2 linked regions of the Paludibaculum fermentans genome follow. The protein of the gene in region 2 interacts with the protein of the main gene of each other region in a pairwise test. Links are inferred from orthologs where the notes say so. Each region holds a gene or a part of one and is shown on either strand. Other genes may lie near its edges.

Region 1 (14,156 bases), 8.5 Mb from region 2 along the record:
GCCGTCGAGCGGAGTGTTTGGCACAACCGCGGGAGCCGGACGATGCGGGGATGGGGTTCCCATTTGCGGAGTGATCGGCGATTCCCACGCGGCGCTGTTTGCCCATGCGGCGTTCCGTCCGCGAGCGACCAAGGCGACATATGGCACCGGCTCTTCACTGATGCGGGCGACCGAGGGACCCGTCTCCTCCAGCCACGGCCTGTCGGCGACGGTGGCCTGGTCAGCGGGCGGCCCGGCGCAGTACGGAATCGAAGGCAACATCACTCTGAGCGGCGGCACCATGCAGTGGACGGGTGAATTGCTGGGCTTGGGTGACCCGGCCGCCGACCTGGCCGGGATGGCGGCAGGAAAGGACGACAGCGGCGGCGTCTACCTGGTGCCGGCGATGGCCGGGCTGGGTGCTCCTTACTGGCGAGACGATGCCCGCGGCCTCATTACAGGACTGACCCGTGGAACGACCGCCGGCCATTTGGCGCGCGCTGCCCTGGAATCGATCGCCTTTCAGGTCCGTGATGTTTTCGACGCGATGACGCTGGACACCGGCGAAGAACCCGAGATGTTGCTGGCCGATGGCGGCGCCAGCCGCAACGATCAACTCATGCAGTTCCAGGCGGATATCCTGGGGCGGCCGGTGGTCCGGAATCTCTCATTGGATCTTTCCGCCATGGGTGCGGCCTGGCTAGCCGGGCTGGCCGCCGGAGTCTGGAAGGGCATTGGGGATTTGGAGCAGTTGCCGCGTCAGGAGCAGCGGTTCGAGCCCCAGATGAGCGAGGCCGACCGCCAGCGGCTGTATGCCGGATGGCGCGACGCGGTGGCCCGGACGCTGGGCGATTTCAAAACCCGGGAGATGGCAACATAAGTCATGGCTCGGATAGACGAACTCCGGTTGATCGCCAAAGTTGCGCGCATGTATTACGGTCAGGGCTTACGGCAGACCGAGATTATGGAGCGGCTGAATGTGTCGCAATCCACCATCTCGCGGCTGTTGAAGAAGGCCGAGGTAGAGGGCATCGTCCGCATCACCGTTGCCGTTCCTTCCGGCACTCATCCGGAGTTGGAGGAGGCGCTACAGTCGCACTATGCACTGAAGGAGGTGATCGTCGTCGATTGTATTGACGACGAGGCGCAGATCGCCCGGGACCTAGGCGCGGCGGCGGCATTCTACATGGAGACGACCCTGCGCCCGGGCGACGTCATCGGAATCTCGTCGTGGAGCGCCGCCCTGCTGGCCATGGTCGACGCCATGCATCCCAGCCAGCGCTGTGCCGGGGCCCGGGTCGTTCAGATCCTGGGCGGCATTGGGAATCCTGCTGCCGAAGTGCACGCCACCCATGTCACGCGGCGGCTGGCGAACCTGATCGGCGGGACCGCTACACTGCTGCCGGCGCCCGGAGTACTGGGGACGGTGGAAGCCAAGCAGGTGATGCAGGAAGACCAGTATGTCCGGCAGGCCTGCGAGTTGTTTGGCGTGGTCAGTGTGGCGCTGGTGGGCATCGGCGCGATTGAGCCCTCCCACCTGCTCACGTTGAGCGGCAACGTGTTCTCCGGAGCGGAATTGAAAGAACTGGGCGAGCGCGGCGCAGTGGGCGACATCTGCCTGCGATTCTTCGATGGAGCAGGAATGCCTGTGGTGAGCCCGTTGAACGAGCGTGTGATCGGGATGAGCCTCGAAGAGTTGCGCAAGGTCAGCCGGGTAGTGGGCGTGGCGGGGGGCCGCAGAAAGCTCGCCGCCATTCGCGGTGCACTGGCCGGCAAGTGGATCAATGTGCTGATCACCGACCGGCTGACGGCTTCACAATTGCTGGAATCTTCCACCGCGGCAAACGGAGCCGGCCGCGTCGCTCAGGTATCGAGGAAACGATGAAGCGAGCCTGCGCCGCGATTCTGAGTCTCTCGCTCACGGCTTGCGTCCCCTGGACGGTGCGGCCGATCGAAGGCCAGTCCGCGGCTGCGGCGCAGGACCGGTTCGATGCCACCCGCTTTGTCGACTCGCAATGGCAGACGAAGATCCTGCCGGCGATCGAAGCTTCCGCCGTGGATGTCAGCGGCTTGCCCGCTGCTTCCTCTCGCAAGGCCGGTACACACTTCATATTGAAGGGGACGGCTCGCGTGTTGAAAGTGAATCCAGCTCCGCCATTGGGGCAGATGAGCCTGGATTTCGAGCCCTTCGACGGACACGCCGACGCCGTATTGCAGATTGGCCCCGAAGTGCGAGGCTCCTCCCTGCGTGATGCCACGGGATTGGTTCAGTTCAGCCAGTTTGTGAATCAGATCGACTTCGCCAATGTATCCAGCAAATTGAATGCGCGCGCCCTGCAATGCCTGCCGCCCACTGCGGAGATCGCCGGCTCAGAGGGACGCCGCATCGCGTTCACCGGCACATTCACGGCGGGGGATGAGATTCCACATATCGTTCCGGTTCGATTCCGCTGGGTCGAGGGAGTCAAATGAGCCAGTCTCCCTCCCTGTTGCGCGCCTGCCAGGTCACGAAGCGCTATCCGGGTACGGTCGCCCTGGATGCGGTTGATTTCGAGTTGCGGCGCGGCGAAGTTCACGTCCTCATCGGGGAGAATGGGGCGGGGAAGTCGACGCTCGTAAAACTGCTGGCCGGAGTCGAGCAGCCGACTATGGGCCATCTGGAGTTGGAAGGGCGCGAGATTCGCCTGGGTTCGACGCGCGACGCGGCGGCGGCCGGGATCGGGATGATCTATCAGGAGCTTAGCCTTTTCCCGAACCTGAGCGTCGTCGAGAACATTTTCATGGCCTGCGAGCGGACTCGCGGCGGCGTGATCGATCGTAAGTCCGAGGAGGGAATAGCACGCGGGCTGATGAAGAAACTCGAGCAGGACATTGACGTCCACACCCTGGTGGGCGACCTGCCGTTGGGCTGCCAGCAGATTGTCGAAATCTGCCGGGCGCTGGCGCGCAATGTGCGCGTCCTGCTGATGGATGAGCCCACCTCCGCGCTGAGCCCTAACGAGATCGCCGTCCTCTTTCGTGTGATTCGCGAACTCAAGGCAGCGGGCGTTGGGATCGTCTACATCTCCCACAAGTTGGAAGAGTTGATGGAGATCGGCGACCGCGTCACGGTGCTGCGGGACGGGCGGTTGGTGGAGTCGGCTGCGATCGCGGAGGTGGACGTTGCGTGGATCATCGACCGCATGACGGACCGCCGTTGGGCAGCGTCCGCGCAGCATGCCGAATGCGCTGGCGACGCGGAAGTCCTGCGTGTGGAGCATCTCAGCGTTCCCGGCCGCGTGCACGACGTTTCCCTTTCGGTGTGCGCGGGCGAGTTGGTTGGAGTCTATGGGCTGATGGGCGCGGGCCGCACGGAACTCCTTGAGGTTCTGGCCGGGAATCGCGCCGGCTCGGGCGGGCGTATTTCGCTGGCGGGCCGCAGCCTGGAGCACCTGTCCGTGAGGGAACGCATCGCCGCGGGCCTCGCCCTGGTCCCGGAGGATCGCCAGGCCGCGGGCCTGATCCCCACATTCTCCGTGGGCCGCAACATGACGCTGGCGAGCCTGTCGGCGCACTCCAGTCATGGGCTTCTGCGGCGCACGGAGGAGGCTGCCAGCGCCTCACGCATGATTGCGCAGTTGCGCATCAAGACCACCGGCCAGGATCAGCCGATTACGTCGCTGAGCGGGGGGAATCAGCAGAAAGCCGTGATCTCGAAGTACCTGCTGACAAAACCGCGTGTGCTGCTGATGGACGAGCCCAGCCGCGGCGTGGACGTCGGCGCACGGGCTGAGATCTTCGAGATCGCCCGGAAGCTTGCCGCCGAGGGTGTAGCAATCCTCTTCGCCTCGTCGGACCTGCACGAAGTATTGACGCTGGCTGACCGTGTGCTGGTAATGGCACGCGGGCGCCTCTCAGCCTCTTTCGAGCGAAGCGAGCTCAACGAGCAGAATCTGATGGCCGCCGCCTGCGCCAAACCGGAGAATCTCCATGTCAACGCACAATGAGGCGATCCAGCCCCTTGCCCCGGCCGGGAATCATCGCATCAGCGACGTCCTATTCCGCCTGCGGGCACTGGTTGCCTTGGTCGTGCTCGTCATCGTCTTTGCTTCGCTGTCGCCCGCCTTCCTCAGCTCAGGCAATCTGATGATCCTGGTGAAGCATGTCGCGATCAACGCGATACTGGCTGTGGGGATGACGTTTGTCATTCTGACCGGCGGCATTGACCTCTCGGTTGGCTCTATTGCCGGATTGGCCGGCATCGTGGCCGGCGGGCTCATCAACACCGGTCTGGTGCTGCCCTCCTTTGGAATCGTTATCTACTTTCAGGTCTGGTTGGTGATTCTGCTCGCCGCGCTGGCGGGCAGCGGTGTCGGCGCGCTGAACGGATGGCTGATCACGAAGTTTTCTGTCGCTCCGTTCATTGCAACGCTTGGCACGATGTACGTCGCCCGGGGCGCGGCATTGCTCATCTCCAACGGAGCGACCTTTCCCAATCTGCTCGGTAAGCCGGAACTGCACAACACCGGCTTCGCCTGGCTGGGGTCCGGCACGATTCTGATGTTGCCCGTGCCCATCTGGCTGATGGCGGTGGTGGGTGCGGCCGGTGCGTTTGTAGCTGCCCGCACACCCTTCGGGCGGCGGATCTACGCTGTGGGCGGAAACGAACGCGCGGCCGAGTTGTCGGGTGTGCGCGTTGGACGTGTCAAACTCCTGAGCTACGTGATTTCGGGGTTTTGTTCGGCGATTGTCGGCGTGATTATAGCTTCACAGTTGATGTCCGCCCACCCCGCGACCGGCGAGACGTTTGAGTTGAATGCAATTGCCGCCGTAGTGCTGGGCGGCACCTCGCTGATGGGTGGGCGTGGTGGAGTCGGCGGCAGCATCGCCGGAGCTTTCGTCATTGGCGTCCTGGCGGACGGGTTGGTTCTGTTGGGTGTTTCGCAGTTCTGGCAGATCGTCATCAAAGGCGTGGTGATCGTGGTGGCCGTGTTGCTCGACCAGATGCAAAAGAGGTTCTCATGGCGCGAAAGGTCTTCCTAGTTTTCTCCCTGGGCATGCTCGCCCTGGTAGGCTGCCGCCAGGGCGGTGGCAAGCGAAGTATTGCGATCATCACTCCGTCGCACGACAACCCTTTCTTCAAGGCGGAAGCGGATGCCGCGGCCAACAGGGCTCGCGCCCTGGGCTATGATGCCTCCGTCAATACGCACAATGACGACGCCCACAAGCAGGATGAACTGGTGGATGTAGCCATTGCGAATGGAGCGTCGGCCATCATTCTCGACAACGCGGGCGCCGACGCGTCCGTTGCCGCGGTCGCCAAGGCCAAAGGAGCGAATATACCCGTCTTCCTGATTGACCGCGAAATCAATGCCAACGGCATTGCCGCGGCCCAGATCGTTTCGAATAACTACCAGGGGGCGTTACTCGGCGCCCAGGAGTTTGTGCGGCTGATGGGTGAGAAGGGCACGTTCGTCGAGTTGCTGGGGCGGGAATCCGATACGAATGCGCAGGTGCGGACCAGGGGCTACCACGAGGTACTCGACAAGTACACGGGAATGCGGCTGGTTGGGCAGCAGAGCGCCAACTGGAGCCAGACCGAAGCCTTCCAGAAAATGGAGACCCTGCTGCAAGCGCACCCGGACATCAAGGGCGTTATCTCAGGCAACGACACGATGGCGCTGGGCGCGGCCGCGGCACTGAAGGCGGCCGGACGCCAGGAGGTGATCGTCGTTGGCTTCGATGGCAGCCCCGATGTATTGGCCGCGATCCGCGCCGGGTCGATCAAAGCGACTGTGCTTCAGCCCGCGGCGCGCATTGCGACCATGGCCGTGGATCAGGCGCACGGCTTGTTGACGAAGGGCTCCAGCGGAGCCGCCGAGAAACAGTCCATCGATTGCGAACTGGTGACGCCGTCCAACGTGGATCAGTTCGGCGTATTTACGAGGAAGTGAATCATGTCCAAGATGACTCTGGCCGTCATTGTCGGCAATCGCGACTTCTTTCCTGACCGGTTGGTTTCCGAAGGGCGGGCGGACATCCTGCGCCTGTTCGAGGAGATGGGCATCGAGGCTGTGATCCTCGATGAAGAGGCGACGAAGCTGGGCGCGGTGGAGACCTGGCAGCACGCCCGGCTCTGCGCCGACCTGTTCCGGAGCCAACGCGACCGCATCGACGGCGTGCTGGTCTGCCTGCCCAACTTCGGGGACGAGAAAGGTGTGGCGGATACGCTGCAGTTGTCTGAGTTGAACGTGCCCGTCCTGGTGCAGGCCTATCCGGACGACCTCACGCAACTCAGCGTGGAGCGGCGGCGCGACGCCTTCTGCGGCAAGGTCTCGGTCTGCAACAATCTGCGCCAGTACGGCATCGCCTATTCGCTCACCCGCCGTCACACCGTGCATCCGCTGACGGACAGCTTCCGCGCCGATCTCCGCAATTTCCTGGCGGTCTGCCGCGTGACCAAGGGCCTGCGCCGGGCCCGCATCGGTGCGATCGGCGCGCGTCCGAATGCCTTCAACACGACTCGTTACAGCGAGAAGCTGCTGCAGTCGGCCGGCATCAGCGTCAACACCATCGATCTCTCTGAAGTCTTTGGAGCCGCGGAGAAGATTCCCGCCGACGACGTGCGCGTCAAGAACCACCTGGAGCGCATCCGCGGCTACGCACCGTGCGGCGATACGCCCGCCCGCTCCATGACGCAGATGGCGCGCCTGGCGATCGTCCTCTCCGATTGGATGGCGAAGTATGATCTGCAGGCCACAGCGATTCAATGCTGGACGTCGATGCAGAGCAATTTCGGCATCAATCCCTGCACCGTGATGAGCATGATGAGTGAGCAACTCCTGCCCAGCGCCTGCGAGGTGGACATTACGGGTGTCGTTTCCATGTACGCTCTGCAGCTTGCTTCCGGCACGCCCAGCGCCCTGGTGGATTGGAACAACAACTACGGCGACGACGATGACAAGTGCGTGATGTTCCACTGCGGCAACTGGGCCAAGAGCTTCATGCCCGACATCATCATCAGCACGGCGCCGATCCTGGGCTCGACGTTGGGCGTCCAGAACACTTACGGCGCTCTGTCGGGCCGGACACCAGCCGGACCGCTGACGTATGCGCGAGTCAGCACGGACGACCGCGAAGGACGGATCCGGGCCTATGTTGGGCAAGGGCAGTTCACCGACGATCCGCTGGCCACCTTTGGCAGCCGGGCGGTCGTGCATGTGCCGGCGCTACAGAATCTGATGCGCTACATCTGCCGCAACGGCTTCGAGCACCATGCCGCGATGAATGCGTCACACTCGGCCGACATCCTGACAGAGGCCTTCGAGACGTACCTCGGCTGGTCGACATACCATCACGGGGCGGCAAACGCCTAACCAGCCGTGCGGCCCAGTTGCAGCCCGCGCAGGAAGTAGGACGGCGTGCAGCTCCACGCGTGGCAGTAGCTATTCACGAGGATGCTCTTGTAGGGCGACAACATGGGATCGGACGGATCGTAGATCTCCCAGAACGTGTCCGCGCCGGCGGCCACCATGCCGCCCCAGTAGCTGCTCAGCAGGTCGAGCGCCTCCTTGCGCAAGCCGCTCAGCAGCATGGCTTCCACCATGTAGTGGTAAAGGTAGGGCGTGCCCGGCCGCACCGCATCCGGCATCTTCATCGCATTGCGCAGGGCTACCGCGCCCATCTCAGGCGTGGCGAGGCCTGACATCACCATCCAAGCCTGCGAGGCCCAGGATACCTGCCCCTGCGGCCCGCTGACGAAAACGTTGCGTGCGGAATCGAAGAAGCGCGTTCGTCCGGCGGCGGTCATCCTGTGGATCAATGCCTGATACTTCGCCGCATCCGCCTGCTGCCCGGCATGCCCGGCCAGTTCCACTGCCTGCTTCAGGCAGAACAGCAGTACCCCGTGCATGGAGGCGGTCTTCTCCAGTTCCTCGCGCCAGTCGATGAAGATCCACCAACCGCCCGGATCGGCGAACAGGCCATCGGCGTTGATGAACTGACTGACCAGTTCGACCTGCTTGCGGACCACCGGCCACAGTTCCCTGGCGGTTTGCTGGTCCTTCGCCGCTTTCACGTAATCGAGCAGAGCCGCGATGTAGAGCACTGCGTAATCCATGATGAATTGGCGTCCGCACTTTGGCCCCGGGTCATCGTAGACACAAGCCGCCACCAGGCCGTCCTCGCGAGGCAGGCCGGCGAAGAGATAGAGACAGCGTTTGACCAGATCGAAGTTGCGGAAGGAGACGTAGTTCGTCAACGCCTGCAGGCGCAGATCGCCCACCCACAATCGGCGATCGCGGCGGGGACCATCCTCGAAGACCGTCTGCATACAGTCGCGTAGCGTATTCAGGCTTACGCGGTCGATGGAGCGCAGCGCCTCCGGTGTGCCAGCGGGCAGCGGCGCCGGCTCCATTATGGCCGAGGTGACGGCCCGCGCCTCGATCCGCTCGAAATGCACGGCGAAGTTCGGCGATGTGTCGATGACATCGAACTTCACCCAACGGAATGCATGGCGGCGGGGCACCTCGACGCGGCGCGGCAGGAAGTCGACGTTGAGGATCTCATCCGGCAGCCACGCGCGGCTCAGCGTTCCGGTGTAGGACTCCAGCGGCACAGCCACATCCGCGGGAGCCTCTCCAAATGTGACCCGCAGGCGCACCGGGGAATCCACCGCCTCGCCAGTCCCGCTCAGTTTGAAAGAGACGTACCCGGCCATGTGCCGGCCGAAGTCGACGATGAAGCTGTCGCCGCGCTTCAGCGGTCTCTGTGCCAGCGCCGCCACCTGTTCAGTGACTTCCATCTTCCAGTGGAGGAACGAATCGGGCGCGGGCTGCGGACGCACGATGGCGACCGGCGTTACCAGCGTCTCTTTCAGCTTCGGCTTCAGCGATTCGGCGATGCGGATCCAGCGCGCCTCGGGCGCCTCATTGCCAGTGTGTTTGGCGGCCTGGGGAGTTAGCGCGGCGGCCTGGAGGAAGGTACGTCTCTGCACGCGAACAGAATATCAGGAAAACCAGCCATTTCAGTCCGAAATACGATTGCCTGGCGCCGGCCTGCACGCCTGCCGGGCCATAATAGGAAGCCATGACGCGCACGCTCGCTCTCATCCATACCAGCCCAATGCTCGTGCCCATGTTCGATACGCTCTGCGCCCGGATCCTGCCCGACTGGAGGATCTTCCACATGGTTGACGAGAGCCTGATTCGCAACACGATCGCGGTGGGCCGCCTGGACAAGCCGACGACTCGCCGCATGGTGGCGCAGATCCAGTCCGCCTTTGAAGCCGGCGCCGACGCGGTGCTGGTCACCTGCTCCTCCATCGGACCTGGTATTCCCGTCGCGAGGCAGCTCTTCGACGGGCCCATCTTTCGCATCGACGAGGCCATGGCCGCACAGGCGGTCTCGATCGGGCGCCGCGTGGGCGTGCTGGCGACCTTGGGCACGACGCTCGAGCCGACGATTCAGCTGATTCGCGATACCGCCGCCTCACAGGGGCGTGATTGCGAAGTGATTTCAGACTGCTGTGAAGGCGCCTTCGAAGCCGTACTGCGCGGCGATACGGAAACGCACGACCAGCGCGTGCGCGCCTCGCTGGATGCCCTGATGCCCAAGGTGGATGTCGTAGTGCTGGCGCAGGGCTCGATGGCGCGCGTACTCGCCGCCATTCCGCCGGAGTCGCTCAGCGTGCCCGTCTACAGCAGCCCTGAACTGGCTATTCAGCAGATCCGCTCAACCCTTTAGCCGTTGTCGGCTACATCAGTTCGACCGGACTTGTCCCATCCAGCGGATACAGCAGATCCACGTTCTGGGGCGTCAGTAACTTATGTGCGACGAAGACCGCGGATGGCACTGGTTTGTGCTCCAGCAGCCGGACCGCCATGCGGATCAGCTCTTCTCCATAGCGTTCCGGGAAGTAGGCGACGGACCCCACCAATTGCGTACCCCGCCTCCGCAACTCCTGCCGCGCGGCCAGGGTCCCATTCTGGCCGACAACCGAGCACAACTGCGCGCACCCGGCCTCCTCGAAGGCCCGCAGCGCCGCCAGTGCGCACGGGTCGTTCACCGCACCTACGAGAGTCCGCCTCGGCTTCGAGCGGCTTAGGTGCTTGCGCACGACACCCAGGATCTGTTCAAACGAGCCCTTCCCATCCAGATGCACGCACGACATGGTGTCGTAGTAGGGCAGTTCGCTGCGCAGCCCGTCCACCGTGCCCGTGATGCGAAGGCGCGGCAGCGGCCCCGCGATGGGGAGTCCCAGCAGCAGCACCTGCTCGGCTCCGCCGGGCCAATGCTGTTTCGTCCAGCGTCCCAATGCGCGCCCCGCAATCAAGCCCGCTTCGTAGTTGTTCGCGCCGAAGTAGGTTGCGCCGGGATGCGGAATCTCAATCGCGATCACCGGGATGTTGGCCTCCTGGAACCGCGCCGCAATCTTAGTGGCCACGCGCTGGTGGGTCTGGAACTCCAGCACCAGGTCGACATTCTCGCGGATCAGGTACTCCGCGTTGCGCAGGGCCTCCGCCGCGCTGTAGCGGTTGTTCACCATCACGAGCTGGATATTCTCTTTAGCCGAGGCAGCACGCTGGATCCCTTCGGTCACCGCGCGCGAAAACTCGGAGTTGGTCTGCTCGGCGAAACCCAGGCGAATGATGCGGGACGAACGCGTGCGGACCAGCGAGCGGTACTCACCGCGGCCCACTCGTTCCAGCAACCCGCCCTGGACAAGGCTTTTCAACAGACGGAAGGCGGTCGTGCGCGAAAGGCTGGTGCGGTCCACCACATCCGGCAGGGCCACCACCTCGCTCTCACTGCGGAAACACTTCAGCACTTCGCAAGCGCGCAGTACTGCCTGCGCCGCGTTGCGGTCACGCGAGGATGCATCGGCGATCGTGGCCATATCCTTACCGTCTCTGAATGAAAATTCCGAGCATCCATAATATTCCATTCCGCGGAATTGCGCAGCCACTCATTTGGCGCATGTCTTCACTCCAGTGCACAGGTTTGCATCCGCATCGCCTTCCGCATCGCGGAACTTCGGACCCCTGCCTGCGCAGCCCGTATCCATGCGCCTCCAGATCCGCTACAGTGTGAAAACACCGCAAGGTACGCCATGTCATTTCTCCGCTGGATTCATCCCCCCCCTTACGCCGCCGCACTGCTCCTGCTGCCCTGTGTGGGCAGCCTTCTGCCTGCACAGCAGGTCACTGGCGAGCTCAAGCAATGGCATGACGTCGTTCTCACCTTCGATGGCCCGGCAACCAGTGAGTCCGCCGATCCGAATCCGTTCCTGTTCTACCGGCTCAATGTCACCTTCACCCAGGGCGCCAGGCGCTTTGTCATCCCCGGCTACTTCGCCGCCGACGGCACCGCCGCCGAGACCAGCGCCACCGCCGGCAACAAGTGGCGCGTCCACTTCGTTCCCGACGAGACAGGCGAATGGAATTACCAGGTCTCCTTCCGCTCCGGCCAGGATGTCGCTGTGGATCTTAGTCCCGACGCGGGCACTCCTCTCAAACCCGACGGCCTCGCGGGGAAGCTCACCATCGCGCCCTCCGACAAGACCGGCCGCGACCACCGCGCGCAGGGCACCCTGCACTACGTCGGTGAGCACTACGCTCAATACACCGGGTCCAAGCAGTACTTCATCCAGGCAGGCACGCAGAGCCCCGAGAACTTCCTGGCCTACTACGAATTCGACGACACGGTAGATCACGGCGGCGCCGAGAACCGCCTGAAGGACGGGCTTCACCACTTCGAGCCGCATGTTCGCGACTGGCGTGCCGGCGATCCAACTTGGAAAGGCGGCAAGGGCAAGGGCATCATCGGCGCCTTGAACTACCTCGCGGGCAAGGGCATGAACACCTTCTACTCGCTGACCATGAACATCGACGGCGACGGCCGCGAGATCTACCCCTGGACCAGCTACGAAGAGCGCGCCCGCTACGACATCTCCAAGCTCGCGCAATGGGACCTCGTCTTCTCCCATATGGACAAACTGGGCATGCAGCTCATGCTCATCACCCAGGAAGAGGAGAACGAACAGCTCCTCGGCAAGATGACCGTCCTGCGCAGGCTCTACTACCGCGAACTGATCGCCCGCTTCGCCCACCATCACGCCATACTTTGGGATCTCTCCGAAGAGATGGACCGCTGGCGCTACTACACCACCGAGGACATCAAGGCGCTCTGCGAGTACTTCAAGCAGGTGGATCCCTGGCAGCACCCCATCCAGTACGTCCAGTGGAAGGGTGAGTTGCTGGCTGACGACAAAGGCTACGGGCGCCTCCTCGGCTTCGACGGCTTTGACGGCACGGCGATGCAGCACGATCCCGAGTACAGTCACCCGGCCACCATTAAGTGGGTCGATGCCTCGGCCAAAGCAGGTCACAAGTGGCTGGTGGGCATCATCGAGATCAATCCCACCAGCATCGGAGTCCTTCCCGACGCCGATGATTACTGGCACGACACGGTTCGCAAGGCGTCCATCTGGGGCAATCTGATGGCGGGCGGCTCCGGCACCGTCTTCTTCTTCGGCTACGCCCACCCTGACAGCGACCTCGACCTCGAAGACTGGCGCAGCCGCGATCACTTCTGGGACATGCTCCACTACGCCCACGAGTTCTTCACGCGTTATCTCCCGTTCCCGCAGATGCGTCATGACGACGACCTGACCGCCACCTCCGACGACTATGTCTTCGCCAAACGTGGTGAGATCTACGCGGTCTACCTGCCCAACGGCGGCTCAACCGCGCTCGATCTTTCCGCCGCTCAGGGTCTGTTCGAGGTGAAGTGGTTTGACCCGCGCTTTGGCGGAGAACTCCAGAACGGCAGCGTGCGGACCATTCAAGGCGGCGGCATTCGAGCGCTCGGCCTGCCGCCCAACGAACCTAGCAAGGATTGGGCCCTGCTCGTGCGGCCCGCCTCGCCTCCGCTCGACAAAGAGCGCAAGTTCCTCGTCAAACTCAACATGCCCATCGGCAGCTTCATCAGTAAGGCCGGCGACGCGATCACGGCCTCCATCATCTCGCCAGAGTCCTTCCTGGGCGGCAGCCTGCAAGGCACGGTGGAGCGTATCTCCAACGCCGACGGCGGAAGCGTCACCATCAGCTTCCGTTCATTGGTTCACAAGGAGCTGACGATTCCCATCACGACTGTCACGACAGGCTTCGTCAACTCCAAGGGACACAAGGCTGTTGACGACGAAGAACGGCCCACCAATGTGGACAAGGGCGCCTTCCTCACCCCCAAGTCGACCTTCCTTTTGAACGAGGGTGCCGAGATCAACTTGCTCGTCTCCCCTGGACATTGAGAAGATCCACATGGCAACCATGGATCGTCCAGCAATCCCCTCACGGCGGCAATTCCTTGCGTCTTCCCTCGCACTGGCGGCGCCCGATGTCGCACCCTACCTGACACCGCACAAGTACGGCAAGCTCGTGCTGGGCCCAGACCCGTCGCCCGACGCCTTCGATCACCGCAGCGTCGATTGTCCCTTTGTCTTTCGGCACAAGGGTGAGTTTTACATGACTTACATCGGCTGGGACGGCACCGGCTACCAGACCGGACTCGCGGCCTCCCGCGACCTCGTCACCTGGCGCCGCCTCGGCTGCATCCTGCGCCGCGATCCGGCCAACCCCATCACCCGCTACAACATCGCCATGAACTGGATTCTGCGCGACACCCGTCTGCGATCCAAGGGCGAACTCAAGAAGGTGCGCGGCCGCTATCTGGGCGTCTTCCACGCCTACCCGAATGCCGGGTATGAGGAAGGACCCGCCCTCATCGGGCTCTGCTGGAGCACCGATCTCCTGCATTGGGAAATCGGCGACATCATCCTCAGGCCCGAAGACGGCGCCGATTGGGAGCGCGGCGGCCTCTACAAACCCTGTCTCGTCGAGGAACAGGGCACCTACTATTTGTTCTACAATGCCAAGTCGCGCAACCTGCCCAAATCAGAAGGAGGCGGCTGGCGGGAACAGACCGGTGTCGTCACCTCGACTGACTTGAAGACCTGGAAGCGCTACGAATCGAACCCAATCGTGCGCAACGGCCCGGCCTGCAGCCCCGACCAGCGCTTCGCCAGCGACCCCTGCGTCGTCACCGACGGCAAGCGCTGGCTGCTCTTCTACTTCGGACTTGACGCCAAAGGCAAGGCCCGCGACCTGCTGGCGCTGGGCGATGATCCATATCACTTCACC
Region 2 (15,210 bases):
GTTCGAACTGCCCGGCCGCTGGCTGCTGGACGCCGCCTATGTCGGCTCCACTACACGGCGCTTCAATCCGAACTGGGCGCCGAACGCCCTGCCCGCGTCCTACCTCTCGCTGGGGAACGCCCTGCTGTCCGCCGTGGCCAATCCCTTCTACGGTCTCATTCCAGCCTCGGCCGGCACGCTTGGCTCCAAGACCTTCCCCTTGTACCAACTGCTGGCGAAGAATCCGAACTACCCCGTGACCACGAACATGGCCGTGGCCGGCGTGGGCCACAACACCTACCACAGCGCCCAGTTCTCGCTGGAACGCCGCTTCGCCAACGACTTCAGCATCCTGAGCTCGTACACCTGGTCGAAGCTCATGGCCCACTCCAACTACATGAACCCCGGCTTCTCCGATGCCTTCGAGAACATGGTGGCCGACATCGACCGCACCCAGCGCCTCGTCATCAACGGCATCTACAACCTGCCCGTCGGCAAGGGCAAGCGCTTTGCCATCAACTCCACCATCCTCGATCACGTCATCGGCGGCTGGCAGTTGAGCGGCGTCGGAGCCTTCCAGTCGGGGGCGCCCATCAAGACCAACAGCAATACCGTCGCCACCGGCCAGTCGATCTTCACCTCCGACCGCAATGTCGACAAGTGGTTCAACCCCGGAGCCTTCGCCGTCCAGCAGGGCATCGCCCAGCCCTTCGGGCAGCGCACGCTCACCCAGTACCTGAGCCAGTTCCGCAACCAGGGCATTGCCAACTACGACATCTCGGTCAACAAGTCCTTCCAGCTGGCCGAACGCTTCCGGCTGCAGTTCCGGTCTGAATTCTTCAACGTGTTCAACCGCACGCAGTTCGCCTCACCCAACGTCAACGTCACCAGCGCCACTTACGGCAAGGTGACGTCACAAGCCAACATCCCTCGCCAGATTCAGTTTGGTCTGAAGCTGGTCTACTAACCAACCCACCCAGGGGAACCGGCTCGCGGCAACGCGGTCGGCTCCCCTGGCATTTTTGAATTCACCCTGCTGCCTTCCGTCCGCACTCCACCGCATGACGCTTAGAACGACACTCCTCGTCCTTTCCGGACTCCCGCTCCTGGTGGCCCAGACTCGCCCCGCGGCGCCGCAGGTGCTCTACCTGGAGAAAGTGCGGACCTTCGCCGACACCCTGTTGGCAAACGGCCTGGACCGCTACGGCAGCAAGTCCACGCCGGCCTGGGTTTCGATGCTCGACATCAAAACTCGCCGCATTCCCGAGTCAAAGGACCCCAACTGGCAGCGCTCCTACGACGCCGAAGACTACATGCGCAACGCGCGCGGCAGCAACCTCTATCGCGACATCGCCACCATCCAGACCTTCCTGGAACTCTCGACCCTCACTGGAGATCCGCGCTATCAGCAGGCCGCCGACGCCTACATGTCCTGGTTTATGCAGACCTGCGCGAGCCCCACCACCGGCCTCTTCGCCTGGGGCGAGCACATGTTCTACAACGTCGTCCGGGAAGACATCGAGGCCAACCGCCATGAACTCGAGCGCCAGCTCCCCCCGTGGGAAGAGCTCTGGCGCCTGAATCCCGAGGCTGTCCGCCGCGAGATCGAAGGTCTCTACACCTACCACATCCACGACAAGGAGACCTTCAACTTCGACCGGCACGGCAACTTCTATACCGGCAAGTTCGACGACCCGCAGGTGCGCGGGCCCTACACCAAGCACTCCGGGCTCTACGCCTACTCGTTCCTCTTCCTTTACACAAAGACCGGAGAGCAGAAGCACCTCGACTGGGCGCTCAAGGCCGGGCAGATGTTCTGGAAGGTCCGCAACCCTCAGACGAACCTGATCGGCGGGGCCTGGGCGCCGGTGCAGAGCGGCCCCACCAACCTGCCGGGCCACCTCTCCTGGTATCTCCTTCATGCTTACCGCCTGGACCGCCGGCAGACCGTGCTGCGCGATGTCGCCGCGGGCCTCGCCAAGGCCTATATGCAGGCCTCCTGGGATCCAGTGGCCCGCCGCTACCATCGCGACGTGAATGTCTCTGACGCCAAGCCGCTGCCCGGCTACCTCTCCCCGTGGAGCGACGGACAGGGTGAGTCCGGCATGTTCGGCCAGGCGGCCCTCATGGCTTTCCAGGAGACCGGTGATCCGCAATTCATGGAGTTCGCCCGCCGCTACGCGCAGGCCGCCTTCGAGGATCCCATATCGTCCGGCATCCATCCCGAAACCTACGGCAAGAGCCTCGAGTTCCTCCTCGATATGTTCGAGGCAACCCATGAGACGGCCTACCTCAAGGCGGTCCGCCGCTTCGCCGCCAAAGCCTGCGACACCCTGTTCGAGAACGGTCTCATCAAGGAGACCCCGGACGGCTACATCTACAATGCCTCCTCCGGAGCCGGCGACCTGGCCCACGCGCTGCTGCGCGCCGCGAAAGTCGAATCCGCAGCCGGCGTTCCGGCCTCCGCTGACGACCGTTTCCCCGTCCTCGACTCCTGGTCCTTCCCGAAGCTCGTCAAGGCCGGCCAGCCCGTGTCCATCTCCCTGAAACCGGGCCCGCTGCCGCAAGGCGCGCGGATGGTGCTCATCGCCGATGCCAGCCAGGAGATCCAGCCGTCGATCTCCGCCCCGGGCGTCTACCGGTTCGAACTACCGGCCTCCACAACGGGTGGCGCCCGCCACTTTGCCGCGCGCGTCCGTGTCACGGGCAGCCTCTCCTGGCAGGCCTGGTCCGGTCAGCAGACGGTCTGGACTAGCGAGATCGCCGCCTTTCCCAATATCCTGCTGGGAGGCCAGCCCGCCCCCGGTGTCGAGAGACTCGCCGCGGCGGCAATCAACGGCAGGCCACCAGCCAACGCCCTGCCGTGGTTGTTCCGCCTGCCCGCCGCCGCCACGCGTTCCACCCTCAGCGTGCATCTGACACCGGAGGAGATGGATCCTTACCTGCCCAACTCGCTGAAGCTCTATCGCCAGGTCAACCACACCTGGGTGCCTGTAGCGTCGAAAGTGGACCCCGCGGCCCGCTCGCTCACCACCCAGGCCGCCCCCGGCCTCTACGCCATCGGCGGCGAACCTCGCTTGAACTGGCGCCTGCCCACCGATGGAGCCTTGCTGGTCTCGCCTGTCGTGGCTGACTTCCAGCACGACGGCAAAACCCTCCAGATCGCCCTCGCCACTAACGACATCGACCGGTCGCTCCACTTGCTGCGCCCGGATGGCACCTCCCTTTGGCGCTTCCCGGCCAAGGGCGCCCTCACCACGCCCGTCCTCGTTCAGACCGGCAGCCAGCCGGCCATCGCCTTTGCATCCCTGGACACGCTCTACCTCGTCAACGCCCAGGGCCGGGAACAGTGGAGCCGCAAATTCAATAGCCGCGTCCTGCCGCCTGCCTTCACGCAGGGGCGGCTCTATGCCGCCACCGCCGGCGGTGAACTGCTGGTGCTCGATCCCACCGGCGCCGTCCTATGGAGGTACGCGCTCGGCGCCGCCGCCGTGACTTCGCCCGTGGTCACAGATCTCCTGGGCGACGGCAGCCGAGTCATCCTGCTGGGCGGCGCCGATGCCAAGCTCCACGCCATTGTCGAAAACAAAGGGGAACTCTGGGCGGCGGAGGCCCGCGGACCGCGCTTCCTGCCGCCTGCTGTCGGCGACATCGACGGTGACGGCAAACTGGAAGTCGTCTTCGCCGCCAAGTCCGTCTCCACCGCGCACGAGGTGGTTGCCCTCAACGCGAAGGGCGTCCGCCTCTGGGCCCACGAAGCGCACCGCGAGGGCGAGTGGGCTCCGGTCCTGGCCGACATGCAGGGCCTGGGCTACAAGCAGGTCATCGTCGAGACCGAACTCTCGCCCTGGCCCAAGTGCGAGTTGACGATCCTCGATCGCGACGGCCGCCGTCTGCGCGGCATCCCCATCCAGAGCCGGGTCACACTCATCCCGGTAGCCACTGACCTCGACGCCGATGGCAAGCTCGACCTCGTCTTCCCGTGCAACGAAGACCGCCGCATGCATGCCGTCGCCAACTCCGGAGCCGACCTCTGGAGCTTCGCGCCGAAGAGCCTCAACTACACCGGAGCCAAGATGAAAGGCGGCGGCTCACCGGCCATTGCCGACATCGACGGCGACGGCCGCCTCGAACTCGTGGTCGGCGATGACGAGACCGTGTTGAACTGCATCCGTACCGAAACCCGGCAGCCGCCGCGCACCATTGTCATCGGCGAGTTCCGGCATTCGGGCGCACACACGGGCAATTGATGTTAATCTCGGCGCGCGTGAGGCCCAGGGCCGGGGCCGCCGTGGGGCAGGAGGTGCTGGGACCCTCCTGCCGGCAGTCTCCCACGCGCGAAGGATTCCAGGAAAGGAACAGACTATGAATCAATCAGAAACATGGAGCCGCCGGAAGTTCATCGGCACCTCGTCGGCAGCCTGGATGACAGCCGCCGGCGCGCAGCGCGTCCTCGGCGCCAACGACAAGGTACGCGTCGCCGTGTGCGGCGTGAGGAAGCGCGGCTGGGATCACGTCCGGCAGTTCGCGAAACTGCCTAACGTCGAAGTGGCCGCCATCTGCGAAGTCGACGAGAACGTGCTGAACGGCCGCCTCAAGGATATGGAGAAGCTGGGGCTGCCCAAGCCGAAGACCTACTTTGACGTGCGCCGGCTGCTCGAAGACAAATCGATCGATGCGGTCTCTGTGGCCACGCCTACCAGTTGGCATGCGCTGATCGGCATCTGGGCCTGCCAGGCCGGCAAGGACGCCTATGTCGAGAAGCCCTGTTCCCACAACTGGTGGGAAGGTCGGCAACTGGTCGCCGCGGCGAAGAAGTACAACCGCATCGTGCAGCACGGCACGCAGGGCCGCTCCCGCAAGTCCGGCATGGAGGCCATGACCAAGCTCCACGAAGGACTCATCGGCGACATCTACATGGCGCGCGGCCTCTGCTACAAACGCCGCGACACCATCGGCAAGACTCCGGCCGAGCCCACGCCCGCCGGTGTCCACTACGATCTATGGACCGGACCAGCGCCGCTGCGCCCTTTCACAAAGAATCACTTCCACTACAACTGGCACTGGTTCTGGGACTACGGCAACGGCGACCTTGGCAACCAGGGCATCCACCAGGTCGACATGGCGCGCCACGGCATGCAGCTCAAGTTCCCCAACAAGATCACGGCCATGGGCGGACACTTCGTCTTCGACGACGACCAGGAGACCCCCAACACGTTGTCCTGCGCCTTCCAGTACGACCTGCCCGGAGGCAAACGCAAGATGATCGAGTTTGAGGTCCGCCACTGGATCACCAACCGCGAAGCCGAGATCGGCACGGACTTCATGTACAGCCAGGGCCAGGGTCCCAACACCATCGGCACGATCTTCTATGGCGCGAACGGCTATCTCGCCGTGGGCGACGAGGACACCCTGAACGGCTACCGCTCCTACATCGGCAAGGACATGATCCCGGGGCCGACCCATCATGAGGGCGGCGACCACTTTGCCAACTTCATCGATGTCGTCCGCAGCCGCAAACAGGAGGACCTGCACGCGCCCATCGAGGAAGGTCACATCTCGTGCACCCTGGTCCACCTCGCTAACGCATCTTACCGCCTGGGCCGCACCTTGAACTTCGATCCCGTGGCGGAGAAAGTGATCGGCGACGACGCCGCCAATCGCCTGCTGCGCGACGCCGACCGCGGCTACCGCGCGCCGTTCGTGATTCCGGACAAGGTCTGACCCAGCCAATCGTCTGGAGGGCTGCACTGTACGGACACGCGGGGCTCCGGTGACTTGTGGCTGACTCCCGCAGCCTGCTCCGCGAATCTCAGTGTGTTCCGTGCGGGTGGGCCGGACTGACAGGGCGGCAGTCCGGCCCCTGCGGGGATGAGGAAACAGGATCCTTAGACTTTGCTCAACGCCACCGTCAGCGGTTCCCCGCCCAGCGTCAGCGCAGCGCCGTCCTGAACTTCAGGTTCCAGCACGATGCTCTCCGCCAGCAGTTCCCCTTTCAGGTACTCAGTGTGCGTCTCCACCGCCTCGACGATTCGCGCCGAAGCCTGGTACCGCACCGTGATCCTGTCGGAGATCAGCAGGTTCTGCGCCTTGCGCTGATCCTGCACCAGCCGGTTGAAGTCGCGCGCAATGCCTTCCTGGAGCAGTGCCGGCGTCAGCGTCGTGTCGAGCGCCAGGAACGTGCCGCCCTCCTCCGTGCACTGCAGCGTCGCCGGGCCTTCCCAGAACACGAAGTACTCGTCCTGCGCCACCTCGATCACTTCGTCCCCAACTTTCACTGGGAAGGTCGGGTTCGCACGAACTTCACGCAACGTCGCGGCTTCGAACGCCGCGCTGATCGCCTTCAGGTGCTTGCCGGCGCGCGGCCCCAGCTTCTTGAGATCGGGCTTCAGCCGCGCCTTCACCAGCGCGCCCTCGTCTTCAATCAGCGCCAGTCGCTGGATGTTGCCCTCTTCCAGGATCTGCGCCGCGTACTTCTCGTTCTCCAGGACCTTGCGCTCCTGTTCATCTTTCGGCCGGATGGTGAGAACGCTCAGAGGCTGCCGCACTTTCACCTTGCTCTGCGTCCGCAGGTGCAGCGCCAGGTTCTTGAGGCGGATCACGGCCGCGATCGAGGTTTCCAGCTCCTCGTCCATCAGGCTCTCGTCGGCCACCGGATACGAGGTCAGGTGCACCGACTCTGGAGCGGAGGGATCCACCGCCCGCACCAGGTTCTGGTACACGTGCTCCGTCAGGAACGGCAGCACCGGCGCCATCAGACGGATCACCGTCGTCAGCACCGTGTACAGCGTCTGGTAGGCGTCGTTGTCGCTCTGCCAGAACCGGCGCCGGGAACGCCGCAGGTACCAGTTCGAGAAGTCCTCGTCGAACTCCTGGAAGCGCTCAATCAGCTTGTAATGCTCAAAACTCTGGAACGAACCATGAGCGTCGGCGACCAGGCGTTGCAGGCGGCTCAGCACCCAGCGGTCCAGTTCGTTTGTGCTTGGCTTGGCCTCGGCGGAGGGCTTCCATCCGTCGGCCGAAGCGTACATCACGAAGAAGCTGTAGCAGTTCCAGAAGGTCAGCAGCTTGCGCCGCGCTTCGCCGTCGATCGTCTGGCCCGCCGTCGGCTTCAGGTCAGGGAAGTTCAGGTGCTGCGACGTCTTCTGCTCGGCGTAGATGTAGCGCATCACTTCGGCGCCCAGCACCTCCGCCGCTTCGTCGAACGCAATGGAGTTGCCCTTCGACTTGTGCATCTCCTCGCCGCGCGCGTCGCGCACCAGGCCGTGGCCCAGCAGCGCCTTGAACGGAGCCTTGTTCACCAGCATGGCCGACATGGCCAGCATCGAGTAGAACCAGTTCCGGAACTGGCCGGGGAACGACTCGAGTACGAGATCGGCCGGGAACCACTTCTGCCAGTATTCGTTGTCCGAGGTGAAGCGCATCGTCGAGAACGGCACGATGCCCGCGTCCAGCCAGGGATTGCCCACGTCTTCCACGCGTGTCGCCGTGCCGCCGCAATGCTCGCAGCGCAGCTTCACCTTGTCGATGAACGGCCTGTGCGGCGTGTGGCCTTCGAACTCGTCCCAACCTTCCACCGCCTTCGACTTCAGCTCGTCGTAGCCGCCGATCACCTGGAACGAATGGCACGCGCCGCAGACCCAGATGGGCAGCGCCAGGCCCCAGAAGCGCTTCTTCGAGATCATCCAGTCGCCCATGTTCTTGAGCCAATCCTGCTCACGGGCTTCGCCGTCCGACGGGATCCACTTGATGGTCGGCACGGAGTTCTGGATGCGGTCGCGCCAGTCCATGCGGATGAACCATTCATCCACGGGGCGGAAGATCAGCTCTTCCTTGCAGCGCCAGCAGTGCGGGTAGACGTGCGGGTACTTTTCCTTCGAGACCAGCAGGCCCTTCTCGCGCAGCTCGGTCACGATGTCGTCGGCGATCTCGCTGGCGTGGCGCCCGGTGTAGGCGCCGAAGCCGTCGAGGAAGCGCGCGTTCTCGCCCAGCGGAGCAATCACCGCCAGGTCTTCCTTGCGGCCCAGCGCCTGATCTTCCGCGCCGCAGCCCGGCGCGATGTGGACGATGCCCGTGCCTTCCGCGTCGCTGACGTCCGTCCACGCCACCACGCGATGCGCGTGCCGCGACTGGTTCTGCGCCGGCAGTTCGTCGAACGGGCCGCTGTATTTCAGACCCACCAGGGACGCACCGGAAACCTCACCCAGCACATCCAGCGTGCCGCTGCCCTTCAGGATGGTGCGGATCGAAGGCAGCTTGTGCGTCTCGTGCTTGCCCTCCACCTGGAGATCCTGGATGCGGTCGCGTTCGAAATTGCCCTTGCCGATGTAGTAGGTCCATTCGCCGTGGCGCACCTTCAGGTACGTCATCCCGGGATTCACGGCCGCCGCCACGTTGGAGGTGAGCGTCCACGGAGTGGTCGTCCACACCAGCAGCGCCGTCTTCTCCTCGCCCAGGATGGGGAACCGCACGAACACCGACGTGTGCTGCGTGATCTTGCGCCCTTCGGCCACTTCCATCTGCGAGAGACCGGTGCCGCAGCGTCCGCACCACGGCATGACGTCATGGCCGCGGTAGATGAAGCCCTCGGAATTGCACTTCTTCAGGAACGACCAGATGGTGTAGTTGTTCTCATTGGCGAACGTGAAGTAGCTGCCGCCGTACTCCGCGCTGCCCAGCTTGCCGATGATCTCGCTGGCGCGGGCCGTCACTTCCTTGCCGCTGGGCATGGTGAAGGTCACCACGCGGTCGCCGTCGGCCAGCGCGTCGCGCAGGCCTAACAGCACTTCCGGCTTGTCCCAGTCGCACCAATAGCCCAGGCGGATCGACTGCTCGGTCTGCCGCGTGGCGAAGGTCAGCACGCGCTCCTTGCAGGCGCGCACAAACTTGTCCATGCCATAGTCGGCGATGTCGCGCTTCGTGCCCAGGCCCAGGCTCTTTTCCACTTCCACTTCCACCCACAGGCCCTGGCAGTCGAAGCCGTTCTGGTAGCGCAGTTCCTTGCCGTTCATGGCATGGTAGCGCTGGTACATGTCTTTCAATGTGCGGCCCCAGGCGTGATGTACGCCCATGGGGTTGTTGGCGGTAATCGGCCCGTCCAGAAACGACCACTTCTCCTTGCCGGCATTCTGCGCGCGCAGCTTGGCGAACGTCTGGTTCTGCTCCCAGAAACGGAGCACATCCCGCTCGAGAGCGGGGAAATCGGGCACCTTGGGTACGGGCTGATACATGGTGTTGATGACGGGCCTGAACTTTGGCCCTTCTTCTATTTCAGCACGCCTTGCGGGAATCCGGCCCGGTTGGCTCCAGGCGATACAATATTTGTGGTCGCAAGGAGACCCCCATCATGGACTTCAGTCGTCGTGGATTTCTCGAAATGAACGCTGCTCTGGCCACGTCCATGAGCGCGCAGGTCGCCCCGAACGACCGCATTCAACTGGCCTGCATCGGCTGCGGAGCCCGCGCCCACGAGTTGATGGCCGGCGCCATGGCCCACCCCCAGTTCGAGATCACCCAGGTGGTGGACGCCTACACCGGCCGCACGGAACGCGCGCTCGACCGCATCAAGGAGACCCGCGGCAACACCGCCAAGATCCGCCGCGACTACCGCGAAGTCATCGCCGACAAGTCGGTCGACGCCATCATCTGCGCCACTCCGGACCACTGGCACAAGCAGATCGTCGTCGAGGCCATGAAGGCTGGCAAGGACGTCTATTGCGAGAAGCCTCTCACCTATAAGTCCGCGGAGGGACTGGAGATCATCGCCACGGCCAGGGACACGGGCCGCATGCTGCAGGTGGGCTCCCAGGGCATGAGTACGATGTCGCAGGTCCGGGCTAAGCAGATGATCAAGGAAGGCAAGCTGGGCAAGGTGACGATGATCCGCGCGGCCTACAACCGCAACTCCGCCTCCGGAGCCTGGATCTACCCCATCCCGCCCGACGCCAATCCGCAGACCGTGAACTGGGACATGTTCCTGGGGTCGGCTCCCAAGCACGGCTTCGATCTGGAACGGTTCTTCCGCTGGCGCTGCTATCGCGACTACTCCGGCGGCATTGCCACGGACCTGTTCGTGCATCTCTGCACCACCATCCACTTCCTGATGGACGCCAAAGTGCCGTCCAAGGTGATGGGCATGGGCGGGCTATATCGTTGGAAAGAATCGCGCGACGTGCCCGATACGCTCAATGCCGTACTCGAGTATCCGGAAGGATTCACCGTGAACCTCAGCTCGACGTTCAACAACCAGTCGAGCTCTGAGGCGAGCTTCATGTTCCTGGGTACCGAAGGCACTTTGTCCGTCGGCTGGGGCGAGCTGAAGTACTGGCCGGAGCACATCGGCGAAGACAACCGCTGGATCGTCGAGTCGTGGCCGAAGAAGCTGGAAGAGGCTTATTACAAAGACCCGAAGGTCCAGAAGGAAGAGATGCCGTCGCTCGCCAAGGCCCATCTGGTGGAAGGCGGCACCGAGTGGCGCGAACAGGGGCAGGACGCCACCATCATCCACTTCTGGCACTTTCTGAACTCAATCAAGACCCGCAAATCCTACTGGGAAGACGCGGTGGCGGGCCATCATGCGGCGGCTTGCGCCCACATGGTCAACCAGAGCGCCCGCGAGGGCCGCATGGTGCAATGGGACTTCGCCCGGGACGACGTTAAGGCGTAAGTCCCCAGTTTTCATTGAAGAAGCCGGCCGTGACCACCTTGCCCGGAGTGTGTTCTTCCGGCGGTTGGGTGGTGTCCAGGATCGCCCAGTCGGGCAGCTTGGGCACCTGGCGGGCGTTGTTCAGGTTGTCGAACTCGCGGAACGTCACGCCGCTATTCAGCACCACGTACTTCTTTGGATTCAAAGGATTCGGAAAGATCAGGACGGGTACGTGGGTGGCTGCCGGGTAGCGCCGGCCCTGGAAGACCACGGCCTCGGCGGTCCACTGGACGGGCAGCTTGTCGAGGATGCGGGCCAGGATCCGGTTGCTGTGCGGGTCGCCCCACAACACCAGGTTGCTGGACGCGATCACGTCGTCGGTCACGGCGGAGTCGTCCAGGACCTGGGCGTCGCCCCGGAACTGACGCCGCCACTCGCGGATGGCCCGGCTGAGCTCACTGGCCGTCCACTCGCCCGTCTTTTCCGACAGCGGCGTCCCGCTCGGTTTAACAAATACGAACGAGTCAAGAAAGGCGTCGTCGATAGGACCCTGGAGTCCATGGACTTTGTGGAGTCCGGGCTCCTCACCACCGGCCACCGTCCACCGCCCGGCGGTTTTGCGCAGTTTCACCGTCCAACTGCGGTCGGTTTGCGGTGAATTCACCGTCAGTTTCTGACCGTCCACGGTGACGGTCCGAAAATCGGGCTTCGCGCCGCCCGGCCCGAACTCGAAATTGAGTAAAACAACACCTGTCGTTTTGGCCTCGACGCCGGTTTCCGTTTGCTGGGCGTCGACACGGGCGCGCTGCCAGTGCTTTTCAAGCCCTTCGACCACCACCCACTTCATGCGGTTGTACGAAAGAGTCCAGGTTGTAAAGCGGATCCTGGACGGATAGGGATCGCGGGTCGAGTTGGCGTCCACGATCGCGTTGATTTGTGGTTTCGAATCAGGATGATAGCGGTGGCCAGTGTTGGGACCGTAGACCCGGCTCAACTGCATCCCTTCCAGCTTGAGCTCGCGTTCCATGACGTCCGCCGCCTGTTTCTGCGGATCGATGTCGCCGTTGTAGGCGACCACCGGTAAGTTATAGAAATTAGAGGCGTAATCGGTGGCGTTGTACATGTGCCAGAGCGCCTTCTCCCACTCCGGTGTGGCGGCGATCTGCTCCGGCGTCAGCTTGAGGAATTCCGGTGTTTCGCTAAACCCGGCGCCAGGCGCGGCGGCGGCCCACAATCCGGCATGGTGGGCGGCAATGTGCCAGGCCGCGGCTCCGCCCATGCTAAAGCCGCGAACCACGATCCGGTTGTCGTCGATGGGGTAATGGCGCTTGACGTCCGCCAGCGCCTCGAAGAGATCGACTTCCCCCGCTAACTTATTGGCATTGCAGTATCTTCCATACAGGAACAGGACGATGGAATCGGGCGGTGTGAACTCGCCCACGCTGTGCTCGCGCTCCCACAGGAAGTTCACTTCGCTCAGGACTTCGCTCCGCCCATGGAACCAGGCATCCAGCCGCCAGCGCCGGGGTCCGTTGGGCGGGATGTAGAGCCCATACGGCTGGACACTTTTGTCGATCTTCGAGACGTAGCCGCGCACGACCAGGCCGGTCGCGGTGGTCCAGGGGGCTTCGCCTTTGAGGAGTTGATCAGCCCGGACCTGGCCTTCGCGCAGCAGTTCCTTGGCCTTGAAGATCTCCTCGGATTTGAAGAACTCGTTGTACTGCAAGGCGTAGCGGGCCGCCTCGTGGTAGATCTGCACGTCCGGCAGCAGCGGATTGCCCTTTAGTTTTTCGAGGGACGAGTGCAGGCGTTGGAGGCCGGCCTCGAGGTCCTTGCGGTCGGCGGCGGGAACGTCCACGCCCGGCGGCGGGACGGGGCGGACGGGCTCGGCTTGGAGAGCGGCGGCGAGGATCAGCAGTAGACGGAACATGGGCGTTCCGCCATCTTAACCCGCATGTACGAATTGATGCACACGACGGAAGTACTTCTGGGCGCGGGTGACATCCCTGATGATCTGGGTACGCAAGGCATCGGCGGAGTCGAACTTGCGCTCGGCGCGGAGGCGGAAGAGGAATTCGAGCCTGATGCGGGCGGGGGCAAGGTCGACGAACGGGCCGAACAGAAACGTCTCGATGGTCAGGTGCTGGCCGTCGAAGGTGGGGCGGAAGCCGATGTTGGTGACGGAGTCCCAGCGGCGGCCGGAATCCGGGTCGGTCGTCCGGGTGATGTAGACTCCGTCGGCGGGCAGGGCGGAGGTCGAGTCTTCCAGCGAGCTGGTTTGGAGGTTCAGGGTGGGCACGGTCTGCTTCGAGCCGCGGCCGTCGCCGGGCACCACAGAGCCGGTGATGGAATAGGGGCGTTCCAGCAGGCGATTGGCCTTGTTGATGTTGCCTGCGGCGAGCAGGCCTCGGATTTCGCTGGACGAGACCGGGATGCCGCGCCGGATGAGCAGCGGGACGATTTCGGTCCGGAGGCCAGGGCAGCGGCGCAGGTCCCCGATGGTGCCGGATTGCTTGCGTCCGAAATGGAAGTTGTTGCCGACGATGACGGCGCGGGCGCCCAGGATGTCGAGCAGGACGCGATGCAGGAACTCGTCCGGGGTGAGGTTGGCCAGTTCGCGGTCGAAGGGCAGGATGAGCACCTGCTGGATGCCGTCGGCGGCCATGAGGGCGCACCGTTCATCGGGGGTGGTGAGCAGGCGCGGCGCGCGTTCCGGAGCGACGATCGTGGTGGGGTGTGGATGGAACGTGATGGCCGAGGGCTTCACTCCGAGCTCGGCGGCGGTGGTCAGCGTGCGGCGCATCAGTTCACGATGGCCGGCATGCACGCCGTCGAAGTTGCCGATGGTGACGGCGGAAGGCGCAAAGCCGTGGCGCGCTTCATCGAGGCCGCGAAAGATGCGGATGGGCGTCGTCATGAGTGTGGGTTCAGGCTTCTATCGCGATCTGCAGGCCGTCGTAGGCGAGGTAGACGTGTTCGGGCAGCAGTTCCTGGGCCCGGGCATGGAGCAGGTCGTGCGAGATGTGCGTAAAGTAGGTCGCTTTCGGCTTCAGGCGGGCCACGGTTTTGAGGCTCTGATCCACGGTGGAATGCGTGGGGTGCGGCTTATAGCGGAGGGCATCCAGGAAAAGCACATCAAGGCCTTCCAGCAGGGCCATTGATTCCTCGGGGATCTCGCTGTGATCAGTGAGGTAGGCGGCGCGGCCGAAGCGGTAGCCGTGGCATTCACCGCTGCCGTGCTTCACCGGGATGGGCTTGAACTCGATGCCGTCCACCAGGATGGGCGTGCCGTCGAAGACGTGGGCCTCGATCTTGGGCCGCGACGATTCGGTGGGGCCATCGTGGAAGATGTAGCTGAAGATGCGGCGGATGACCTCCATGGTGAACGCCGAGGCGTAGATGGGGATGGGCTCCTTCTGGCGGTAGTTGAAGGGGCGCAGGTCGTCGAGGCCGAGGATGTGGTCAGCGTGCGGGTGGGTGTAGAGGACGGCGTCGAGCCGGTCCAACTGATGAGTGAGCGCCTGCTGGCGAAAGTCGGGGCCGGTATCGATCATGACGACCCGCTGGTCCCAGCGGACGCACACGGAGGGCCGCAGGCGCGTATCGCGCGGATCATTGGACGTACAGACTTTGCAGTGGCACCCGATGGTGGGCACGCCCACACTGGTGCCGGAGCCGAGGACGGTGAGGGTGAGACTGCGAGGGGCCTCAGCCATTGGCCGGGGCTTCCGCCGTCTTGGAGGCTTCCGCCGCCTTTTTCCCTTCCGCTTCAAATGCCTGCAGATAGCGGAACCTGAGTTCCGTGACCGTATTGTCGAGGTTGCGCTGCTCTTCCAGCAACAGGTTGCCCTTGGTCTTCTCCTGGAGCATGGCGAGCAGGTCGATCATCTTGCGTGCCATGGGGAGTTGGACTTCGGCCGGCTGGTCGCCGCGCGGGTAGAGGCCGAGCTGCATTTCCGCGTCGGCACGGAGAGACAGAACGAGAAAGTCGAAATCGCTCATCGCTCTCCATTGTACGGAGAAGGAGCAAGAAAAATGAAGCACGGTAAGGTTTACATCCGCTTGGGTTGACATCCGACCCAAGTCAGCCAATACTGATGTCGGATGCCTACCCAAAAGCCTGACGATGATCGCATCGCCCTGTTGCAGGGCACGCTCGACCTGCTGATTCTGAGAATGCTCGTTTTGGGCCCGCGGCACGGGCAGGGCATTGCGCGGCATATCCAGCAGACCTCGGAAGACACCTTCCTGGTGGATCATGGGTCGTTGTACCTGGCACTGCAGAGGCTGGAGGATAAAGGCTGGATCAGTGCGGAGTGGGGCGTATCGGACAACAACCGCAAGGCGCGGTTCTATTCGCTTACGGACGAGGGCCGGGCTCAATTGGCTGTGAAGGCCAGCCAGTGGCGGCGGCTGGCCCGGGCGATCGGGCTGATTCTGGGACCGGAAGAGCAGGAGGCATAGATGGCCATGTTCTGGCGGCGCAAACGGAGTGTGAACGACTTTCAGGAAGAGATCCGGGCGCACCTGGAACTCGAGGCGGAGGCCTTGAAGCAGGAGGGGCTGTCCGAAAGGGAGGCGCGGCT

The links.
Region 1: the proteins of IRI77_RS34975 (region 2) and IRI77_RS01160 interact in binary tests that used the Escherichia coli proteins (3 or more experiments, as listed by UniProt). The link is inferred for Paludibaculum fermentans from one-to-one orthologs.

Annotation. Positions count from the first base shown.
Region 1 is NZ_CP063849.1:303,973-318,128, forward strand. What follows is about bases 4,085-6,963. They hold IRI77_RS01160 (D-ribose ABC transporter substrate-binding protein), read left to right. Parts: upstream 4,085-5,015; coding sequence 5,016-5,912; downstream 5,913-6,963. Other genes in these bases: IRI77_RS01155 (ABC transporter permease), read left to right, coding at 4,085-5,001; IRI77_RS01165 (L-fucose/L-arabinose isomerase family protein), read left to right, coding at 5,916-6,963. Outside these bases: IRI77_RS01135 (FGGY family carbohydrate kinase), read left to right, coding at 1-859; IRI77_RS01140 (sugar-binding transcriptional regulator), read left to right, coding at 863-1,864; IRI77_RS01145 (DUF2291 family protein), read left to right, coding at 1,861-2,451; IRI77_RS01150 (sugar ABC transporter ATP-binding protein), read left to right, coding at 2,448-3,965; more of IRI77_RS01155, read left to right, coding at 3,949-4,084; more of IRI77_RS01165, read left to right, coding at 6,964-7,334; IRI77_RS01170 (alpha-L-rhamnosidase-related protein), read right to left, coding at 7,331-8,953; IRI77_RS01175 (aspartate/glutamate racemase family protein), read left to right, coding at 9,046-9,702; IRI77_RS01180 (substrate-binding domain-containing protein), read right to left, coding at 9,713-10,855; IRI77_RS01185 (DUF5060 domain-containing protein), read left to right, coding at 11,069-13,267; IRI77_RS01190 (glycoside hydrolase family protein), read left to right, coding at 13,287-14,156. UniProt on the Escherichia coli protein: Part of the ABC transporter complex RbsABC involved in ribose import. Binds ribose. Also serves as the primary chemoreceptor for chemotaxis.
Region 2 is NZ_CP063849.1:8,788,675-8,803,884, forward strand. The notes cover bases 5,668-9,600. They hold IRI77_RS34975 (class I tRNA ligase family protein), read right to left. Parts: upstream 9,210-9,600; coding sequence 5,868-9,209; downstream 5,668-5,867. Other genes in these bases: IRI77_RS34970 (Gfo/Idh/MocA family protein), read left to right, coding at 5,668-5,703; IRI77_RS34980 (Gfo/Idh/MocA family protein), read left to right, coding at 9,326-9,600. In the rest of the region: IRI77_RS34960 (TonB-dependent receptor), read left to right, coding at 1-946; IRI77_RS34965 (outer membrane protein assembly factor BamB family protein), read left to right, coding at 1,041-4,229; more of IRI77_RS34970, read left to right, coding at 4,345-5,667; more of IRI77_RS34980, read left to right, coding at 9,601-10,645; IRI77_RS34985 (prolyl oligopeptidase family serine peptidase), read right to left, coding at 10,635-12,554; riboflavin biosynthesis protein RibF, read right to left, coding at 12,570-13,541; IRI77_RS34995 (MBL fold metallo-hydrolase), read right to left, coding at 13,552-14,340; IRI77_RS35000 (DUF1844 domain-containing protein), read right to left, coding at 14,333-14,626; IRI77_RS35005 (PadR family transcriptional regulator), read left to right, coding at 14,729-15,088; IRI77_RS35010 (ABC transporter permease), read left to right, coding at 15,089-15,210. UniProt on the Escherichia coli protein: Catalyzes the attachment of isoleucine to tRNA(Ile). As IleRS can inadvertently accommodate and process structurally similar amino acids such as valine, to avoid such errors it has two additional distinct tRNA(Ile)-dependent editing activities.